2 regions of the Allofournierella sp. CML151 genome follow, and region 1 is predicted to be linked to the other one. Evidence: riboswitches for the same ligand, from Rfam matches in the RefSeq annotation. Region 1 holds a riboswitch; the other holds the start of a gene.
The links. Region 1 has a riboswitch for lysine ahead of PH256_RS10275 (alanine/glycine:cation symporter family protein). Riboswitches for the same ligand answer to the same signal wherever they lie in the genome.
Positions count from the first base shown of each region.

Region 2: linked by a shared signal. The riboswitch ahead of PH256_RS15255 (ABC transporter substrate-binding protein/permease) and the one ahead of PH256_RS10275 (alanine/glycine:cation symporter family protein) in region 1 are both predicted to bind lysine.

Region 1 is NZ_JAPNNW010000013.1:33,087-41,412, reverse strand. Features, by position in the region: gene PH256_RS10275 (alanine/glycine:cation symporter family protein) at 46-1,527, opposite strand; lysine riboswitch at 1,662-1,840, opposite strand; gene PH256_RS10270 (WD40/YVTN/BNR-like repeat-containing protein) at 1,940-3,535, opposite strand; gene asnS (asparagine--tRNA ligase) at 3,789-5,174, opposite strand; gene spoIIP (stage II sporulation protein P) at 5,540-6,691, opposite strand; gene gpr (GPR endopeptidase) at 6,761-7,567, opposite strand; gene rpsT (30S ribosomal protein S20) at 7,749-8,012, shown strand; gene PH256_RS10245 (leucine-rich repeat domain-containing protein) at 8,135-8,326, opposite strand, start outside.
Region 2 is NZ_JAPNNW010000005.1:99,526-107,851, reverse strand. Features, by position in the region: gene PH256_RS05570 (branched-chain amino acid aminotransferase) at 462-1,529, shown strand; gene PH256_RS05565 (amino acid ABC transporter ATP-binding protein) at 1,613-2,362, opposite strand; gene PH256_RS15255 (ABC transporter substrate-binding protein/permease) at 2,382-4,022, opposite strand; lysine riboswitch at 4,176-4,354, opposite strand; gene PH256_RS05550 (M42 family metallopeptidase) at 4,445-5,488, opposite strand; gene PH256_RS05545 (NAD(+) synthase) at 5,513-7,435, opposite strand; gene PH256_RS05540 (YbaK/EbsC family protein) at 7,596-8,075, shown strand; gene PH256_RS05535 (hypothetical protein) at 8,134-8,326, opposite strand, start outside.

The sequences.
Region 1 (8,326 bases):
GGGGCCTCTTCAAAAAGGCCCCGGCCTGCATTGTTCTGCGTTGAATTATTTCTGAGCCGCCTTCTCTTTTTCCAAAGCTGCCTTTACTTCGGGCTTATCTTCATAGAAGATGGCCATATTCGGGTCCACCTGGCCGATGTGCATGTAGCGTGCCTTGTAGTCCTTGAGCAGCTTGAGGTACTGGCCGGACAGAATCAGGATCACCGCCACGTTCACAAAGGTGGGAATGCCGCTGGTGATGTCCACCAGGGTCCAGATGCTCAGATCGCCCACATAGATCAGGTACAAAGTCAGCAGGAAGGGAGGCACTGCGTAGAAGTACTTGAACATGAGCAGCAGGTACTTCTTGACCTGGGGATGGTTCTTGGCCAGATGGCGCAGTACCACTTCGTAGTAGGCATACCAGCCACCGGAGGTGGTGATCGAGAATACCACCATGATGAGGGTCAGGATCACGGTGCCGAACATGCCGAAGTTGTGGGTGAACACATTCAGCGCCAGGGTGGCGTTGGTGGCGCCGCTGGTCCACTCGCCGGAAACCAGCACGGTGATGGCGGTGATGGTGCAGACCACGAAGGTGTCCACAAACACCTCAAAGGAGCCCCACAGCCCCTGCTCCACCGGGTGGCGGGTCTGGCTGGAGGCGTGGATCATGGGACTGCTGCCCCAGCCAGCCTCGTTGGAGTATACGCTGCGGGCCATGCCGGTGGAGATCACCTTGGACACGCTGGCGCCCGCAAAGCCGCCCAGCGCGGCGGAACCGGTGAAGGCCTCGCCAAAAATGGCGCCCAGGGTGGGCAGCAGATTGTCCAGATGCATGAGGATAATAATGATGCCCAGAATCAGGTAGGACAGGCTCATAATGGGCACCAGCTTGGTGAGAATCTGACCCAGCTTTTTCACGCCGCCCCAGATCATAAAGTACAGAAGCAGCACAATGATCAGCGCCGCGATGGCCTGGGGAACGCCCAGAGACTGAGCCACCACCTCAGAGGTGGTGAAGGTGGAGGCGCTGATGAAGAAGGTGGAGAAGATGCCGATGCCGAACACAAAGGCCAGCGGCAGCCACAGCTTGCCCCAGTGGCGCTCCTCGCCAAGGCCCCGCTCCATATAGTAGGTGGGGCCGCCGTAGGGCACGCCGTTTTCATCGGTGCGGCGGTAGTACACCGCCAGGGTCACCTCCACCTGCTTGATGAGCATGCCCAGGAAGGCGGTGAGCCACATCCAGAACACAGCGCCGGGGCCGCCGGTGGTCACGGCGGTGGCCACGCCCGCAATGTTGCCGAAGCCCACCGAGCCGCCCACAGCGGTGGCAATGGCTTCGTAGGGAGTGAGCAGGCCCTTTTCATCGGCGCTCTCGTCGGTGCGGTGGAACAGCCGGCCCAGGGTACGGCTGAAGATGTAGCCCAGGTGACGTACCTGGAAGAACTTGGTGCGCAGGGTGAAGTACACACCGGTAACGATCATCAGGATGATCAGCGGCGGGCCCCAGATGATGTTGTTCAGGGCATTCAGAAAGTTCGACATGATGTTGTGATTCCTCCTTTGTATTCCATCGGATACCATCACAACCACCCGTCACGCCCCGACCATGCCGCAAAAAAAGAGGGGCCGCGACGCCGGAATTTGCATCGCCACCCCCCTGTGAAAGAACGGAACAAAACCCCAATAGCGCCACCACTTTGTTCAAGTGAGAGTGCGCCGCCTGCTGGACGGCACCCCAACAGACACCCCGCTGCCGCCTGGGAATCTGTTTCGGCAAACCGCCTCTTCCTGCAAAGATCTTTGGCCGGCAGGCCTCCCTTTGCAGTACCATACGGTTTGCGCCTCTATTGTGTGGTATTCAATTTACTTTCCTATAATAAAACGGTAATGCGCGCTTGTCAACGGCTTTTTTCTTATTTTTATACGTCTTTTGTGCATTTTCAGCCATTTTTGCTCAACAGGAGGCCGGGTCCGGCTGTTTTGCCTGATAGGTCCAGGGTCCATCCACCGCCTGAGCAGCGAAAACGGCGCACCAGTCGTATCCGTTCACGCCGGTGGGTTCCTGGGTCAGGCAGAGCTGCCAGCTGCCGTCCTCCTGCTGCCGCAGCCAGGACACCCGGTACAAGAACCCCACACCGTCCAGCTGTGCATCCTCCCAGGGCAGCTCCAGCGTCTGCCAGCTTTCGCCCCGGTCCGGGCTGTAATAAAGGTCCGGCCAGTTGTTTTCGCTGGAGGTCTCCACCGAGATCACCAGCGCGCCTTCGGCACCGGCCGCCACGCCGCAGATGGGGTAGTGACCATCCACCTCGGCGGGCAGTGCAAGCGCTTCAAAGCCCTCGCCGCCGGGGGAGCAGCGAAACAGCTCGGTCTTTCCGCCGGTGCCCATGCTCCAGTCGCAGCCCGCCGCCGCATATAGGGTGCCGTCCGGCGCCCCACAGAGCATCCGCCGGTCCGGCGTGTGGGGATAGCTGCCCATGGCCTGTTCCCGCCAGGTGGTGCCGCCGTCCGGGCTGTAGACGATCACCGGCAGTTCGCCGCCCAGCACAAAGCCCACCGGGCCGTCCTCCTGCGGGGAGATATACCAGCTGCTGCGGGTCACGGCGGTGCAGGCTTCGATGCATTCCGCCAGCAGTCCCTCGAACCGGCTGGGCAGGGCGTTCCAGTTTTCGCCCCAGTCCCGGGTGTAGAACAGATGCCCCTCATTTGTGACCCGGATATCGGTCTGTTCATACAGCTGCGGATTGCCCAGCCAGCGTGCTTCGTCCGCCGGCGCAAAGCAGAAGCGTGCGGTGCGGGTACCTGCCCGATCCTCATCCTCCGCCTGGCGCACGGTGAGCATCCAGGTGGGGGAGCCATCCGCCTTGCCGTATTGTCCCGCCTGGTACATGGCCAGATCAAAGCCCTCCGGGGCCGCTGACATGTCCACCACAGTCTGACCGCCCTCCGGGCGGGAAAAGGCGGTGAATTCCACCAGAAGGGGAGTGCCCAGCGCCATCTGCAGATCGTCTTGAGGCAGGGCGCGCAGCCGCTCAGCCACAAGCTCCAGCCGCAGGTTGGGATTTTCCGAGGTGTCCGCGCTGGTTCCGGCATCGCTATCCATCAGAGTCCCCACGTTATTCACATCCTGGTACAGACGGCCGGTGACCGCGTTCCATTCCATCCGGTACCCCTGGAGGAATTGTCCATCCCGGTAGGCATACAAATCCGCCTCCATGGAAAGGGGCAGGCCGTCTGTGCCCAGAGTCAGGGACAGGGAATGCAGATTCCAGCTCAGGTTTTCGGCATCCTCCAGACCCTGGCGCAGCCATTCCTCCAGCGCATCGGTGAAGGGACCGAAACCCTGCTGCATCAGATCGTAGGCCTCCAGCTCCACCCAGCGGGGCTCCGGCGTGGGGGCAGGCTGGGACTCCTGCTGTGCCGGGGCGGAAAGCATCTGTTCAATCCGCCACAGGATTTCGCTGACCTGACCGGCAGTCCGCTCCAGCAGGGTGCAGCCGGTGAGGCTGACCGCCAGCAGCAGGCAGAGCGCCGCTGTCATCCATCGCTTCATTCCGTTCATCCCCCCTGTTTGCACATCCATTCGCCTTTATGATACCGCGGGCAGACCGCCCCGGCAAGCCCGGACGATCTGGCGGAACAAAAAAGCCGGATGCACGCAGCAAAAGCGTGCATCCGGCTTGATTGGGTTTTGTTTATTGTTTGGGAAACCGGTCGAGTCGTCAAATGGGTGCTGGCGTACCTCGCTGAGAAAAATCCGGTGCGTACCCGTTTGCGTACCGCTTCCCGTTACCGGTCGAGTCCGCTCAAAAACCGCCGGCGGTGCGGGGGAAGGGCAGAACGTCGCGGATGTTGGGGATGCCGGTCAAGTACATGATCAGGCGCTCGAAGCCTAGACCGTAACCGGCATGCTTGGCGCTGCCGAAGCGGCGCAGATCCATGTACCAGGTGTAGTCGGTGCAATCCATGCCCAGCTCTTCCATGCGGGCCTTCAGCAGCTCGTAGCGCTCCTCACGCTGGCTGCCGCCGATCAGCTCACCCACGCCGGGCACCAGCATATCGGCCGCGGCAACGGTCTTGCCGTCCTCGTTCTGGCGCATGTAGAAGCTCTTGATCTCCTTGGGATAATCGGTCACGAACACCGGCTTTTTGAAGATCTGCTCGGTGAGGTAACGCTCGTGCTCGGTCTGCAGGTCCACGCCCCATTCCACCTTGTACTGGAACTGGTCGTTGTGCTCCTTCAGCAGCTCCACCGCGTCGGTGTAGCTGACCCGGGCAAACTCGGCGTTCACCAGAGCGTTCAGGCGCTCCAGCAGGCCCTTGTCGAAGAACTGGTTGAAGAAGGCCATCTCATCGGGGCAGTGCTCCAGCACATAGCCGATCACGTACTTCACCATGGCCTCGGCGTTGTCCATGTAATCGGTCAGGTCCGCAAAGGCCATCTCGGGCTCGATCATCCAGAACTCGGCGGCGTGGCGGGGGGTGTTGGAATTCTCGGCGCGGAAGGTGGGGCCAAAGGTATAAATCTTACCGAAGGCCAGCGCCATAGCCTCGCCCTCCAGCTGACCGGACACGGTCAGGTTGGTGCTGCGGCCGAAGAAATCCTGGCTGAAATCCACCTTGCCGTCCTCGGTGCGGGGCAGGTTGTTCAGGTCCAGGGTGGTCACACGGAACATCTCGCCGGCGCCCTCACAGTCAGAACCGGTGATCAGCGGAGTATGCACATACACAAAGCCGTTCTCCTGGAAGAACTTGTGGATGGCATAGGCCGCGGTGCTGCGCACACGGAAGGCCGCCGCGAAGGTGTTGGTGCGGGGACGCAGATGGGGCATGGTGCGCAGGAACTCCACGCTGTGGCGTTTCTTCTGCAGGGGATAATCGGAGGGGCATACGTCCAGCAGCTCCACGCTGTCGGCGTTGATCTCCAGGGGCTGCTTGGCGCCGGGGGTCAGCACCACACGACCCACAACCTGCATGCTGGTACCCACGCCGGCCTTGGCCACGTCCTTGTAGTTCTCCAGCTTGCCGGCCTCGAACACGATCTGCAGGTTCTTGAAGCAGGTACCGTCGCTCAGCTCGATGAAGCCGATGTTCTTGGAATCCCGCACGGTCTTGGCCCAGCCGCACACGGTCACGGTGGTGCCGTCCGCCGGGGGAGCGCTGAACAGTGCCTTGATGTCGATGCGTTTCATGTTTTCTCTCCTTTAACAATGAAAAATCCGGCAGCGATCCCGTCCTTTTCTTAGGACGAATCGCTGCCGGATCCGCGGTGCCACCTAACTTGCCGCCTGATCGCGGCCACTTTTCACGCTCAAAGATAAGCGCTGCGGCTTAACGCGCCGCCCACGGCTCACCCTACTGACCGTTGCCCGGCCAGAATCCGGCGGGCAGGCGTTGGGGCTGCAGCTCCAAAGGGTTCGTTCGGCGGGTCTTGTGCGCGCGGCTTGCACCATCCCGCGCTCGCTGGGGCCAAGGCTCCCGCTTACTTTTCTTTTTCTCAGCCATTGTACTTGGTATTTTACCCCCGCCGGGCGGGTTTGTCAACGGCCAAGCGTCCCTATTGCCCGCCAAACAGCGCCGCCAGCGCCTGCCCCACCAGCCGTCCGGAATATTTGGCCTGCTCCAAGGTATTGCCGTGGCTGCCGATTTCAATAAGCAGGCTGCCGGTGGTAAGGTCTTGGTTGTAATACCGGTAATCGAACAGCACCGGGCGCGTCAGGCCCGGATACCGGCTCTCCATGGCGTTCTCCCAAGCGGCCGAAAAGGCCAGATTCTGCTGGAAGTTGGGCAGGTTCCCGCCGTTGTCCGCTCCGCAGATGATCATCACCTGAGCGGCGGTCTGTCCGTCGATCTCGGCCACCGCGCTCACACGCTGGCCGCTGGCGGGCTCGATCGCGTCCCGGTGCACATCCAGCACCACCTTGATGCTGGGATACTGTTCCAGATAGGCGCGCACGGTTTCGTTGCTGCGCTCATAGCTGCCGTTGTAGCTGGGGTAATCGTGGAGGGTGGTGTCGTGCAGGGTCACGATGCCCGCCGCGTTCAGCTGGGCGGCGATCTCCTCGCCCACCGCCGCCATGTTCACCGCAAGATCGGTGCTGCGGCAGGTAAAGTTCGGGTCGTACCAATCCTTTTCCTCCAGCTCATAGGTCTCGGTGGTGTGGGTGTGCATGATGAGCACCTGGGGCTCGCTGCTGCCCGGCTCGATGGAGAAGGGCAGCCCCCGGGAAGCAGCGTCCGCCACCTGAGAAGCGGAAAGACTGGTGCAGTTTTTGATGGTGCCCGCCCCGCAGGGGATGTAAAGGCCGCCCTCGCCCTGCTCGTAGTGCTCGGTCACAATCTGCCCGGCGTTTTCCGGCCGGGGCTGGGGCTGGGCAGTGGGCTCCGGCACCGGCTGCTCGCTGGCGGCGGGCGGCGGCTCGGATGCGGCAGCCTGTTCCGGCGCGGTGCTCGCAGCCACCGGAGCGGGAGCAGGCTGCGGGGATGGCGCGGCCTCGGCAGCGGCAGGCTGGGCAGGCGGGTCCTCCCAGGCCAACTGACGCACCGCCTCCAGTGCCGCCGCCGGGTCCACCAGGGCAGCGCCCGCCACCGTAAGGCTTGCGGTCATGCTGGGCGGGCCCAGCTGCTCAGCGGCGTTCCAGGCCAGTATCCCCACACCCGCCGCCAACGCTCCCGCGCCCAACCGGCGCAGCCAGCTCGATCGGCCCATGCCGCCGCCCCCTTTCCGTTTTAAGTCCTGCTCAAAGCATATGCGCCCGGGCGGGCGGGTTATTCCTGCTCAGTTGGCAAGATAGCACAGCTCGGCAATGCTTAAAGAGGGCTGCAGGGCCTTGTTGATGGCGGCGCTGAGCAGCTCGGAGCCACTGCGGATCACCCCGTCCAGCTGGCGGCAGGTGAGGATCAGTCCCTTTCCCCCCTCCATGCAGCCATCCGCCTCCATCAGGGTGGGCACCCCCACCGCCAGCACCGGCACTCCCAGCATGGCCCGGGTGATGCAGCGGCCGGAATCCGGCCGTGCGGGGGAAAGTCCGGTGTCGCTGATCTGGATGGTGCGGCCCAGCCGGGCCGGGTCGGAGGTACACAGGCTGTCCACACAGAGGATGGCGGCGGGCTTCAGGGTACGCACCAGTCCCGCCAGCAGCTGGGCCAGCGGAATGCCGGTGGCCCCCGAAGCCCCCGGACTCACGCAGACCACCTCCCGCAGGCCCAGGCCGTCTGCCCGGGCATCCGCGGCAAGGCCCCGGGTCACCAGCACGCCCGCGGCGGTGCGGGGGCCCAGTGCGTCCACTGTGACCCGCCGGTTGCCCACGCCCACCACCAGCACCAGGCCCACAGCGGGCAGCATGGCCCGCAGCTCGGCCGCTGCCGCGCTGATCAGCCGCTCATCCCGTTTGTCCAGTGCGGCCAGACTGGGGGTCTCCAGGGTGGAATACCGCCCCGCCGGGCGGGCCAGTCCCTGCCGGGTGATCTGCACCCGGGTCAGCCGGATGGGCCCGCTGCTGACGGTGCGCACCTGCACGCCGGGGGGCACCGTACCCTTGCCCGGGCGGAACAGCTCATCGGCCATATCGGTATATATGTTCATGCCTTCTTCCTCCTTTTTTGCGGCCGCGGAGAGAAAATTACGCCCGCGGCGGGTCTTTTCTCAGTGTTGGCCGCCGGATTTCAAAAAATTCTCCGAAAAAAGTATGAAAAAAGGCTTGCAACACCCGCTCAAATGTGATATTATAAATTGCACTGTTATGGGTGACAAGGAGGTGGTACGAATGCCTAACATTAAATCGCAGAAGGATCGTGTCGTTCAGTCCAAGAAGGAAGCCCTTCACAACAAGGCGATTAAGTCCAACCTGAAAACAGTCGTGAAGAAGGCAGACGCTGCCATCGCTGCGAATGCAGCTGATAAGGAAGCCGTCGTTGTTGCTGCTATCTCCGCTATTGATAAGGCTAAGAGCAAGGGTGTACTGCACAAGAACACCGCTTCCCGCAAGATCAGCCGTATGGCGAAGCGCGCTAACAAGGCGAATGCTTGATTTTCGACAAAACAGAAGGGCCAGCTCATTTTGAGCGGGCCTTTTGTTTTTGCCTTTTATAAACAATACGCCCGCAGGGAGTTTCCCTGCGGGCGTGTTTTGCTGTTGCCGTGGTTCAGCAGTTATTCGTTCTCTTCCTGATGTTCCGTCTCTTCCTCAGCCAGCGCGCGGCGGATGGCGAATACAGCGGCCGCGATCAAAAGGATCAGCAGCAGAAGCAGCAGCCACCAGGCCCAGCCCTTTTCCTGTTTTTCCGTTTCCGGCACAGATTCCGGTGCAGCGGTCGGGCTTTGCTCCGGCGCTGGTGATGCGGT
Region 2 (8,326 bases), on a different contig from region 1:
CCAATGAATTTCTTCCGCTCTCCCCGCTCCTGTGTTTTGTGGGGGCGGAGTTTCGGTCTCGCTTGTGCTTCGCTTTCCCGCGAAACTGGTATCATTATACCGCCCGGTTTGCAAAATCCGCCCGCATGGTTCCGTTAGGCTTTTGTTAAACTGCCCAATTTTATGTAAAGAAATTTTACAAAACCACGAATCCGCGCCCTTTCTGCCCGGGGCAATGTTAAGTTTATGTTTGTGAGGGATTTCACCACCTGCCAGCCTCTTCTTTTCCCAAAAGCGGGGGCTTTCCTTATATATAAAGGGCATGTGCGGCGTCAATTCGCTATTTCGCGCTACCAGGCCACCCTTTTAAAGCAAAAAAGTCTTGACGGAAGCACCAAACAGGTTCTATAATGGTCACATTATAAAAGCCAATCACAGGCGGCGGCGCATATCCACCGGCCGCAAGAGGGAGGACCTGTTTCATGTTGGAGATCAAAGTAACCAAAACCACCACACCCAAGGCAAAGCCCGATGAGAACAATCTGGGCTTCGGCACCCATTACACCGACCATATGTTCCGCATGGACTACACCGAGGGCCAGGGCTGGCATTCGCCCCGCATCGAGCCCTACCAGCCCATCTCGCTGGACCCTGCCGCCATGGTCTTCCACTATGCCCAGGAGAGCTTTGAGGGCATGAAGGCCTACCGCACCGCCGAGGGCCAGGTGCAGCTGTTCCGCCCGGAAAAGAACGCCGAGCGCCTGCAGAGCACCCACGAGCGTCTGTGCATCCCCACCATCCCGGTGGAGGACTTCGTGCAGGCGGTGAAGGCTCTGGTGGATGTGGACCGTGACTGGGTGCCCAGCGCTCCCGGCACCAGCCTGTACCTGCGCCCCTTCACCATCGCCACCGAGCCGCACCTGGGTGTAAAGCCCAGCGCCACCTATGAGTTCATCGTCATCGCCTCCCCCTCCGGCGCCTACTACGCCGAGGGCCTGGACCCGGTGAAGATCTACGTGGAGGACGAGTATGTGCGCGCCACTCCCGGCGGCACCGGCTTCATCAAGTGCGGCGGCAACTACGCAGCCAGCCTGGCGGGCCAGATGAAGGCCCACGACCTGGGCTACAGCCAGGTGCTCTGGCTGGACGGCGTGGAGCGCAAGTACGTGGAGGAAGTGGGCAGCATGAACTGCTTCTTCAAGATCGACGGCGTCATCCGCACCGCTCCCACCGTTGGCACCGTGCTGCCCGGCATCACCCGCATGAGCTGCATCGAGCTGCTGCGTGACTGGGGCTACACCGTGGACTGCGACACCCGCCTGTCCATTCAGGAGGTCATGGACGCCGCCCACGCCGGCAAGCTGGAAGAGGTGTTCGGCACCGGCACCGCCGCGGTGGTCAGCCCGGTGGGCAAGCTGTACTACGAGGGCGACGAGGTGACCGTGAACGACGGCAACATCGGCGAAGTGACCCAGCGCCTGTACGACACCCTCACCGGTATCCAGTGGGGCGTTCTGCCCGACGAAAAGGGCTGGATCGTGAAGGTCTGATTGCTTCTTTTTCAACACAAAGCAAAAAGGCATCGGGAATTTTCCCGATGCCTTTTTTGCTTGTTTTGTTTTCTGTTTGAGGCTCAGCCCTGCCGGAAGCGGGCCAGGAACTCGGCGGTGCGCTCGCTTTTCGGCTGCTCGAACAGCTGGTGCGGTTCGCCCTCCTCACAGATCACGCCGTCGGCCATGAACACCACATGGTTGCTCACGTCCCGGGCGAAGGCCATCTCGTGGGTGACCACGATCATGGTCATGCCCTCGGCGGCCAGCTTCTGCATTACGTTCAGCACCTCGCCCACCATCTCCGGGTCCAGGGCACTGGTGGGCTCGTCGAAGAGCAGCAGCTCCGGCTCCATGGCAAGAGCCCGGGCGATGGCCACCCGCTGCTGCTGGCCGCCGGAAAGCTGGCTGGGCTTGGCGTTCACATATTCGGCCATGCCCACCTTTTCCAGATAGAACAGAGCCTTCTGCTCCGCCTCGGCCTTGCTGCGCTTCAATGCCTTGCGCTGGCCCAGCATGCAGTTCTCCAGCACGGTCAGGTTGGAGAACAGGTTGAAGGACTGGAACACCATGCCCACCTTGGTGCGGTAGGCGGGGATGTTGGCGCTCTCGCCGATGTTCTGCCCGTGGAACAGAATCTCGCCGCCGGAGGGCGTCTCCAGCAGGTTCAAACAGCGCAGCAGCGTGGACTTGCCGCTGCCGGAGGGGCCGATGATGGTGGTCACGTCGCCCTTGCAGACGGTGAAGTTGATGTCCCGCAGAATCTCCCGCGGGCCGAAGGATTTATTCAGGTGGCGCACCTCTACAATGGCGCCGGTTTCGGTAGTATTCATCTTGCTCTTCCCCCTTTTCTCACAGGTCCAGGTTGCCGGTGCGCGGCTTGCCGTGCTCCACATAGGGAGGGGCGTTCAGGCCGCCGGTCTGCTTCACCAGCGCGTAGCTGGATTCGCCGTCCATCCGCTTTTCCACCCAGCGCAGGATGGCCGAGCAGACCAGAGTCATCACCAGATAGATGGCCATCTCGATCACTGCCGAGGGGAAGTAGGCGTAAGTGGCGCCCACCACGCCCTTGTGGATGCTGAACAGCTCGGCCACGCCGATGATGAACAGCACGGAAGTATCCTTGATATTGATAATCAGGTTGTTGCCGATCTGAGGCATGATGTTGCGCAGCGCCTGGGGCAGAATGATGCTGGTCATGGTCTGCACATGGGTCAGGCCGATGGCCTTGGCGCCCTCGGTCTGGCCCACCGGGATGGACAGAATGCCGCCGCGCACCGACTCGGCCATGTAAGCGCCGGTGTTCACCGATACGATCACCAGAGCGGCGGTCCACATGTCCAGGTTCCAGCCGAACAGGAAGGCCGCGCCGTAGAAGATCAGCACCGCCTGCAGAATCATGGGGGTGCCGCGGAAGACCTCCACATACACCCGCAGCACGGCGCGGGCCGCGCCCAGCAGCACCTTTTTGCCCATGCCGTCCCGCTTTTCCACCGGGATGGTCTGCACGATGCCGCAGCCAAGGCCGATCACACAGCCGATGGCGGTGCAGATCACCGCGATCACGATGGTGATGCCCGCACCCTTCAGGTAGTTGGTGCCGTAGTTCTGCAGCAGGTACCCGATCTGGGCAAAGAAGCCCTCGGGCAGGCCGTCGCTCAGGGGCTGGATGGCAATGGCCTCATCCATCATGGCGTTGTAGTCGTCCTCGGTCATGGTGGCCAGCACACCGTTGATGGCGTCCTTCAGTTCGGTGTTGCCCTTCTGCACCGAGATGCCGATGTTCACATCCTCGCTGGAGACCTGGAAATTATCCTCGCTGTCGTTGAAGTCCAGCAGCACGAAGTCGCTGTAGGCGTTCAGCGCCGCCTTTGCGGTGGGGATATCGGTGACCACCAGATTTGCCCGGCCGGTCTCCAGCGCCATCAGCATGGCGGGGGCGGATTCCTGCGGGGTGAGGATGGTGACGTCCGGAATCTGGGGCAGACAGCCGTCGTACCAGATGGTGCCCAGCTGGCTGGTGGCGGTGGCGCCCGCCAGCTCGCTCAGGCCCTGGGCCTGGGCATAGGGGCTGTCGGCCCGGGTCAGGCTCACGATGGAGGCGTAGAAGTAGGGGGCGGTGAAATCCACCGACTCCAGCCGCTCACTGGTGATGGACTGGCCCGCAATCACGCAGTCCACGGTGCCGCTCTGCACGGCGGGCACCAGGGAATCCCAGTCCAGCCGCACGATCTCCAGCTCCATACCCAGAGCCTCGGCAATCTTCTTGGCCATCATCACATCGTAGCCGTTGGCGTAGTCGGCGCTGTCCTTGATGGGCACCGCGCCGTTGGAAGAATCCGGCTGGGTCCAGTTGTAGGGGGCGTAGGCGCACTCCATGGCCACCGTCAGGGTGTTGTCGTCCAGCACGCTGCCCTCGGCCGAAACGGCCAGACCGCCGGGAAGGGCGGCAAACAGCAGCAGCGCCAGCACAAGGCTTGCGATCTTTTTCATTGTGTTTTTCCTCCTTTTGCTTTACCGCTGCCCGCCACGCAAAAAAACGGGGCTGCTTTCCTTTCGAAAAGCAGCCCCGCGGAAGTCTCCGTGCGCACCGCAAACGAACGCGGCACGTTGCAGGCAGCCCCGGCCGGGCCGCCCCTTCGGTTTCCCTTGGATAGCGCTTCACGAAAAAACTTCGTGACAGTCCGGCGGATCTTCTCCGCCGACCCAGGCAAGCGCCCCCCCAGACCGGGTTCGCTTCCTTCGGCGGTGTTCCCTTTTGCAGCGGCGGGGGTCTGCCCCGAATGCCGCGTGCTACTCTTGAACACCGCGCCTCTATCACAGCGATATGAATTTAGTTGCCATATTACTCTATTTTCCACAGCTTGTCAAGCCGCTGTGGAAAACTTGGTCTTTTTTTGTAATCAAATCCGGCTTTAAACGGTCTCGATGTAAGCGTTTAGCAGCTGGAAGGTGGCCATCATGCCCTTCACGTGGCTGCGCTCGTAGCCGTGGGAGGCGTACACGCCCGCGCCGATCAGGCCGTGACGCAGGTCCGCGCCCGCCCGCAGGGTGGCCTCCACATCCGAGCCGTAGTGGGGGTACACGTCCACCGCGTAGTCCACACCGGCCGCTTTGGCCGCCGCCACCAGGCCGCTCACCACGTCATAGTGGTAGGGACCGCCGCTGTCCTTGGCGCAGATGGACACCTGATGCTCCTTGCAGGCCAGGCCCTCGCCCACGCAGCCCATGTCCACGCTGATGGCCTCGCCCACACCCTCGGGCACCGAGGCGGAGCCGCCGTGGCCCACCTCCTCAAACACGGTGATGTGCTGCCACACCGCCCGCCGGGTGGTCTTGCCGCTCTCCTTCAGCGCACGGGCATAGCCCAGCAGAATGGCCACGCTCAGCTTGTCGTCCAGGAAACGGCTCTTGATGTAGCCGCTCTCGGTGACGGTGGTGCGGGGGTCAAAGCAGACGATGTCGCCGTTTTCGATGCCCAGTGCGTGGACCTCGGCCTCGGAGAAGACCATCTCGTCCAGCAGAACCTCCATGGTATCCCAGCTGCGCTCGGTCTTGGAGTAGTCGCCGTTCACATGCACCGAGGCGTCGGTCAGCTGGCACACGCCGGTGTAGACCTTGCCCTCCCGGGTGTAGATGCGCACGTTCTCGGCCTCGGCGTTGTTGGGGTTCATGCCGCCCAGAGCGGTGAGCCGCAGCCGGCCGTTGGCCTTCACGCCGCACACCATGCCGCCCAGCGTGTCCAGATGGGCCTCCTGCAGGATGCCGTCGCCGGGCATGGAGCCGTCGCCCGCGCTCAGCTGCACCAGCACGCCGCCCTTGCGGGTGACCTGGGGCTCATAGCCCAGGGCCTTGTATTCCTTCACCAGATAATCCACTGCGTTTTTGGTAAAACCGCTGGGGCTGTCGATGGCCAGCACCGCTTTTACCTGCTGCAGCATATATTCCTGATTGTTCATCTTGTTTTCCCTCCCGATAATCGGTTACAAAGTATTTTCCAGCTCCTCCACCTGGGCCAGCCAGAGGGCGGCACAGGCGTCGCTGGGCATCCGCCAGTCGCCCCGGGGCGACAGGGTCACGGTGCCCACCTTGGGGCCGTCCGGCAGACAGCTGCGCTTGAACTGCTGGGCAAAGAAGCGCCGGTAGAAGTTGCGCAGCCACTGCACCAGCACCGCATCCTCATAGACTCCGGCAAAGGCCCGCTGGGCCAGCCAGAAGATCTTTTTGGGCGCAAAGCCCCAGCGGATGGCATAGTACAAAAAGAAGTCGTGCAGCTCGTAGGGGCCCACGATGGCCTCGGTCTGCTGGGCGATCTCGCCGTTCTCCTTGGCGGGCAGCAGCTCGGGGCTGACCGGGGTGTCCAGAATGTCCTGCAGCACCTCCCGCAGGGCGGGCTCGCTGTTGGCGGCCACGGTGGCCACGATGTGCCGCACCAGCGTCTTGGGCACCGAGCCGTTCACGCCGTACATGCTCATGTGGTCGCCGTTGTAGGTGGCCCAGCCCAGGGCCAGCTCGCTCAGGTCGCCGGTGCCGATCACCAGGCCGCCCATCCGGTTGGCCAGGTTCATCAGCACCAGGGTGCGCACCCGGGCCTGGGTGTTTTCGTAGGTCACGTCCAGCACCGACTCGTCGTGGCCGATGTCCGCAAAGTTGCTGCGCACCGTATCCGCAATGTTCACCTGCCGCAGGCTCACGCCCAGCGCCTCGCACAGCTTCTCCGCGTTGGACTTGGTGCGCTTTGTGGTGCCGAAGCAGGGCATGGTCACCGCGATCACGTCCTTGAGGGGCTTGTCCATCAGCCGGAAGGCCCGGGTCACCACCAGCAGCGCCAGGGTGCTGTCCAGACCGCCGGAAATGCCGATCACCGCGGTGGCGGCGCGGGTGTGCTCCATCCGCTTGCGCAGGCCCTGGGCCTGCATCTCCAGAATGGCCTCGCAGCGGCGCATGCGCTCGCTCTCGCCCGCGGGCACAAAGGGGGCCGGGTCCACCGGGCGCACCGGCTGCCAGTCGGCGCAGGTCTCCGCCAGCTGCACGGTGGTGTAGCCCTCGTCGTTCACCGCCGCAAAGCTGGTGTTCTTCAGCCGCTCGCCCGCCAGCTTCTCCAGATCCACCTCGCTGACGATCATGCCGCTGCCGAACAGCTCGGTCTGGGCCAGAATGGCCCCGTTTTCGCAGATCAGGTCATGCCCGGCGAACACCAGGTCAGTGGTGGACTCGCCCCGGCCCGCATCCGCGTACAGATAGCCGCACAGCAGCCGGGCGGACTGGCCCGCAATCAGCTGACGGCGGTACTCCGCCTTGCCCACCACCTCGTCGCTGGCGGACAGATTCAGAATCAGGGTGGCCCCGGCCATGGCGTGGCCCACGCTGGGGGGCAGCGGCGCCCACACGTCCTCGCAGATCTCCACCGCGATTTTAAAGCAATCCGCCTTGGGGTGGCAGAACAGCAGCTTTGTGCCGAACAGCACGGTCTGGCCCAGAAGCTGCAGCGTGAAGGTCCCGGCGGGGGCGGCGGTGAAGCGGCGGCCCTCGTAGAACTCATTGTAGCTGGGCAGATGGGTCTTGGGCACAAGGCCCAGCAGCCGCCCGCTCTGGCAGACGGCGGCGCAGTTGTACAGCTTGCCCCGCACCGCCAGCGGCAGACCCACCACGAACACCACCGAGGTGTGGGCGGTGGCCTTCAGCACCGTGTCCAGCGCGTCCAGCGCGCCCTGCTGCAGCACCGGCTGGAAAAACAGATCCTCGCAGGTGTAGCCGGTGAGGCCCAGCTCCGGCAGGCACAGCACCTCCACTCCCTGCCCGGCGGCCTGTTCCACCGCCCGGATGGTCTGGGCGGCATTGTAGGCGCAGTCCGCCACCCGGATGTCCGGCGTGGCGCAGGCGGTTTTGACAAACCCGTATCGCATGGTGTGATCCTCTCCTCATCCCATTGTTTTAAAAATTCTTTTGTAAGTATATCACATTTCGGCCCGGTTTTGAATGCGCCCGGCGCTGGCCTTTTGGGCAAATCTGTGCTATACTTTATTTCACTATCTCATAAAAGCGAACAAAAGGAGCGATGGCACAATGTCGATGCAAGCAGCCAGGGACCACCTGGCGAAATTCGGTCTGGAGGGGCACATCCGGGAATTTTCGGTATCCAGCGCCACGGTGGAGCTGGCGGCGGCAGCGGTGGGCTGCGCGCCCGCCCGCATTGCCAAAAGCCTTTCCTTCCTGGTGGGCGAGCAGCCCATTCTGATTCTGGCCGCGGGGGACGCCAAGGTGGACAACCCCCGCTACAAGGCCAAATTCGGCACCAAGGCCAAGATGATCCCCGCCGACCAGGTGGAGGAGCTGATCGGTCACGGGGTGGGCGGGGTGTGCCCCTTCGGCGCAAAGCCCGGCGTGACCGTCTATCTGGACGAATCCCTGCGCCGGTTCGACGTGGTCTATCCGGCGGCGGGCACCGCCGCCAGCGCGGTGGAGCTGACCCTGCCCGAGCTGGAGACCGCCAGCGGCGCCTGTGGCTGGGTGGACGTGTGCAAGGGCTGGCGGGAGGAGGAATAACGGAACAGCGGCAGCAAAAAAGGCTCCCCGGTGGGGGAGCCTTTTTTCGTGTGCAGAATCAGCCGGCGGTGAAGTAGCCCTTTTCGCAGAGCACCTCCAAAAAGAAGTTCACCGTCTCGTCATCGAACAGGTCGGCGTAGTCGTTTTTGGCCGCCACCGCCTCCGGCGACAGGTCCAGCCGGCCCTTGGCGGCCAGCCGGTCAAAGCCCTCGCTCACCGCGCCCCGGCGTGCCTGCTCGGCCATGGCCCGC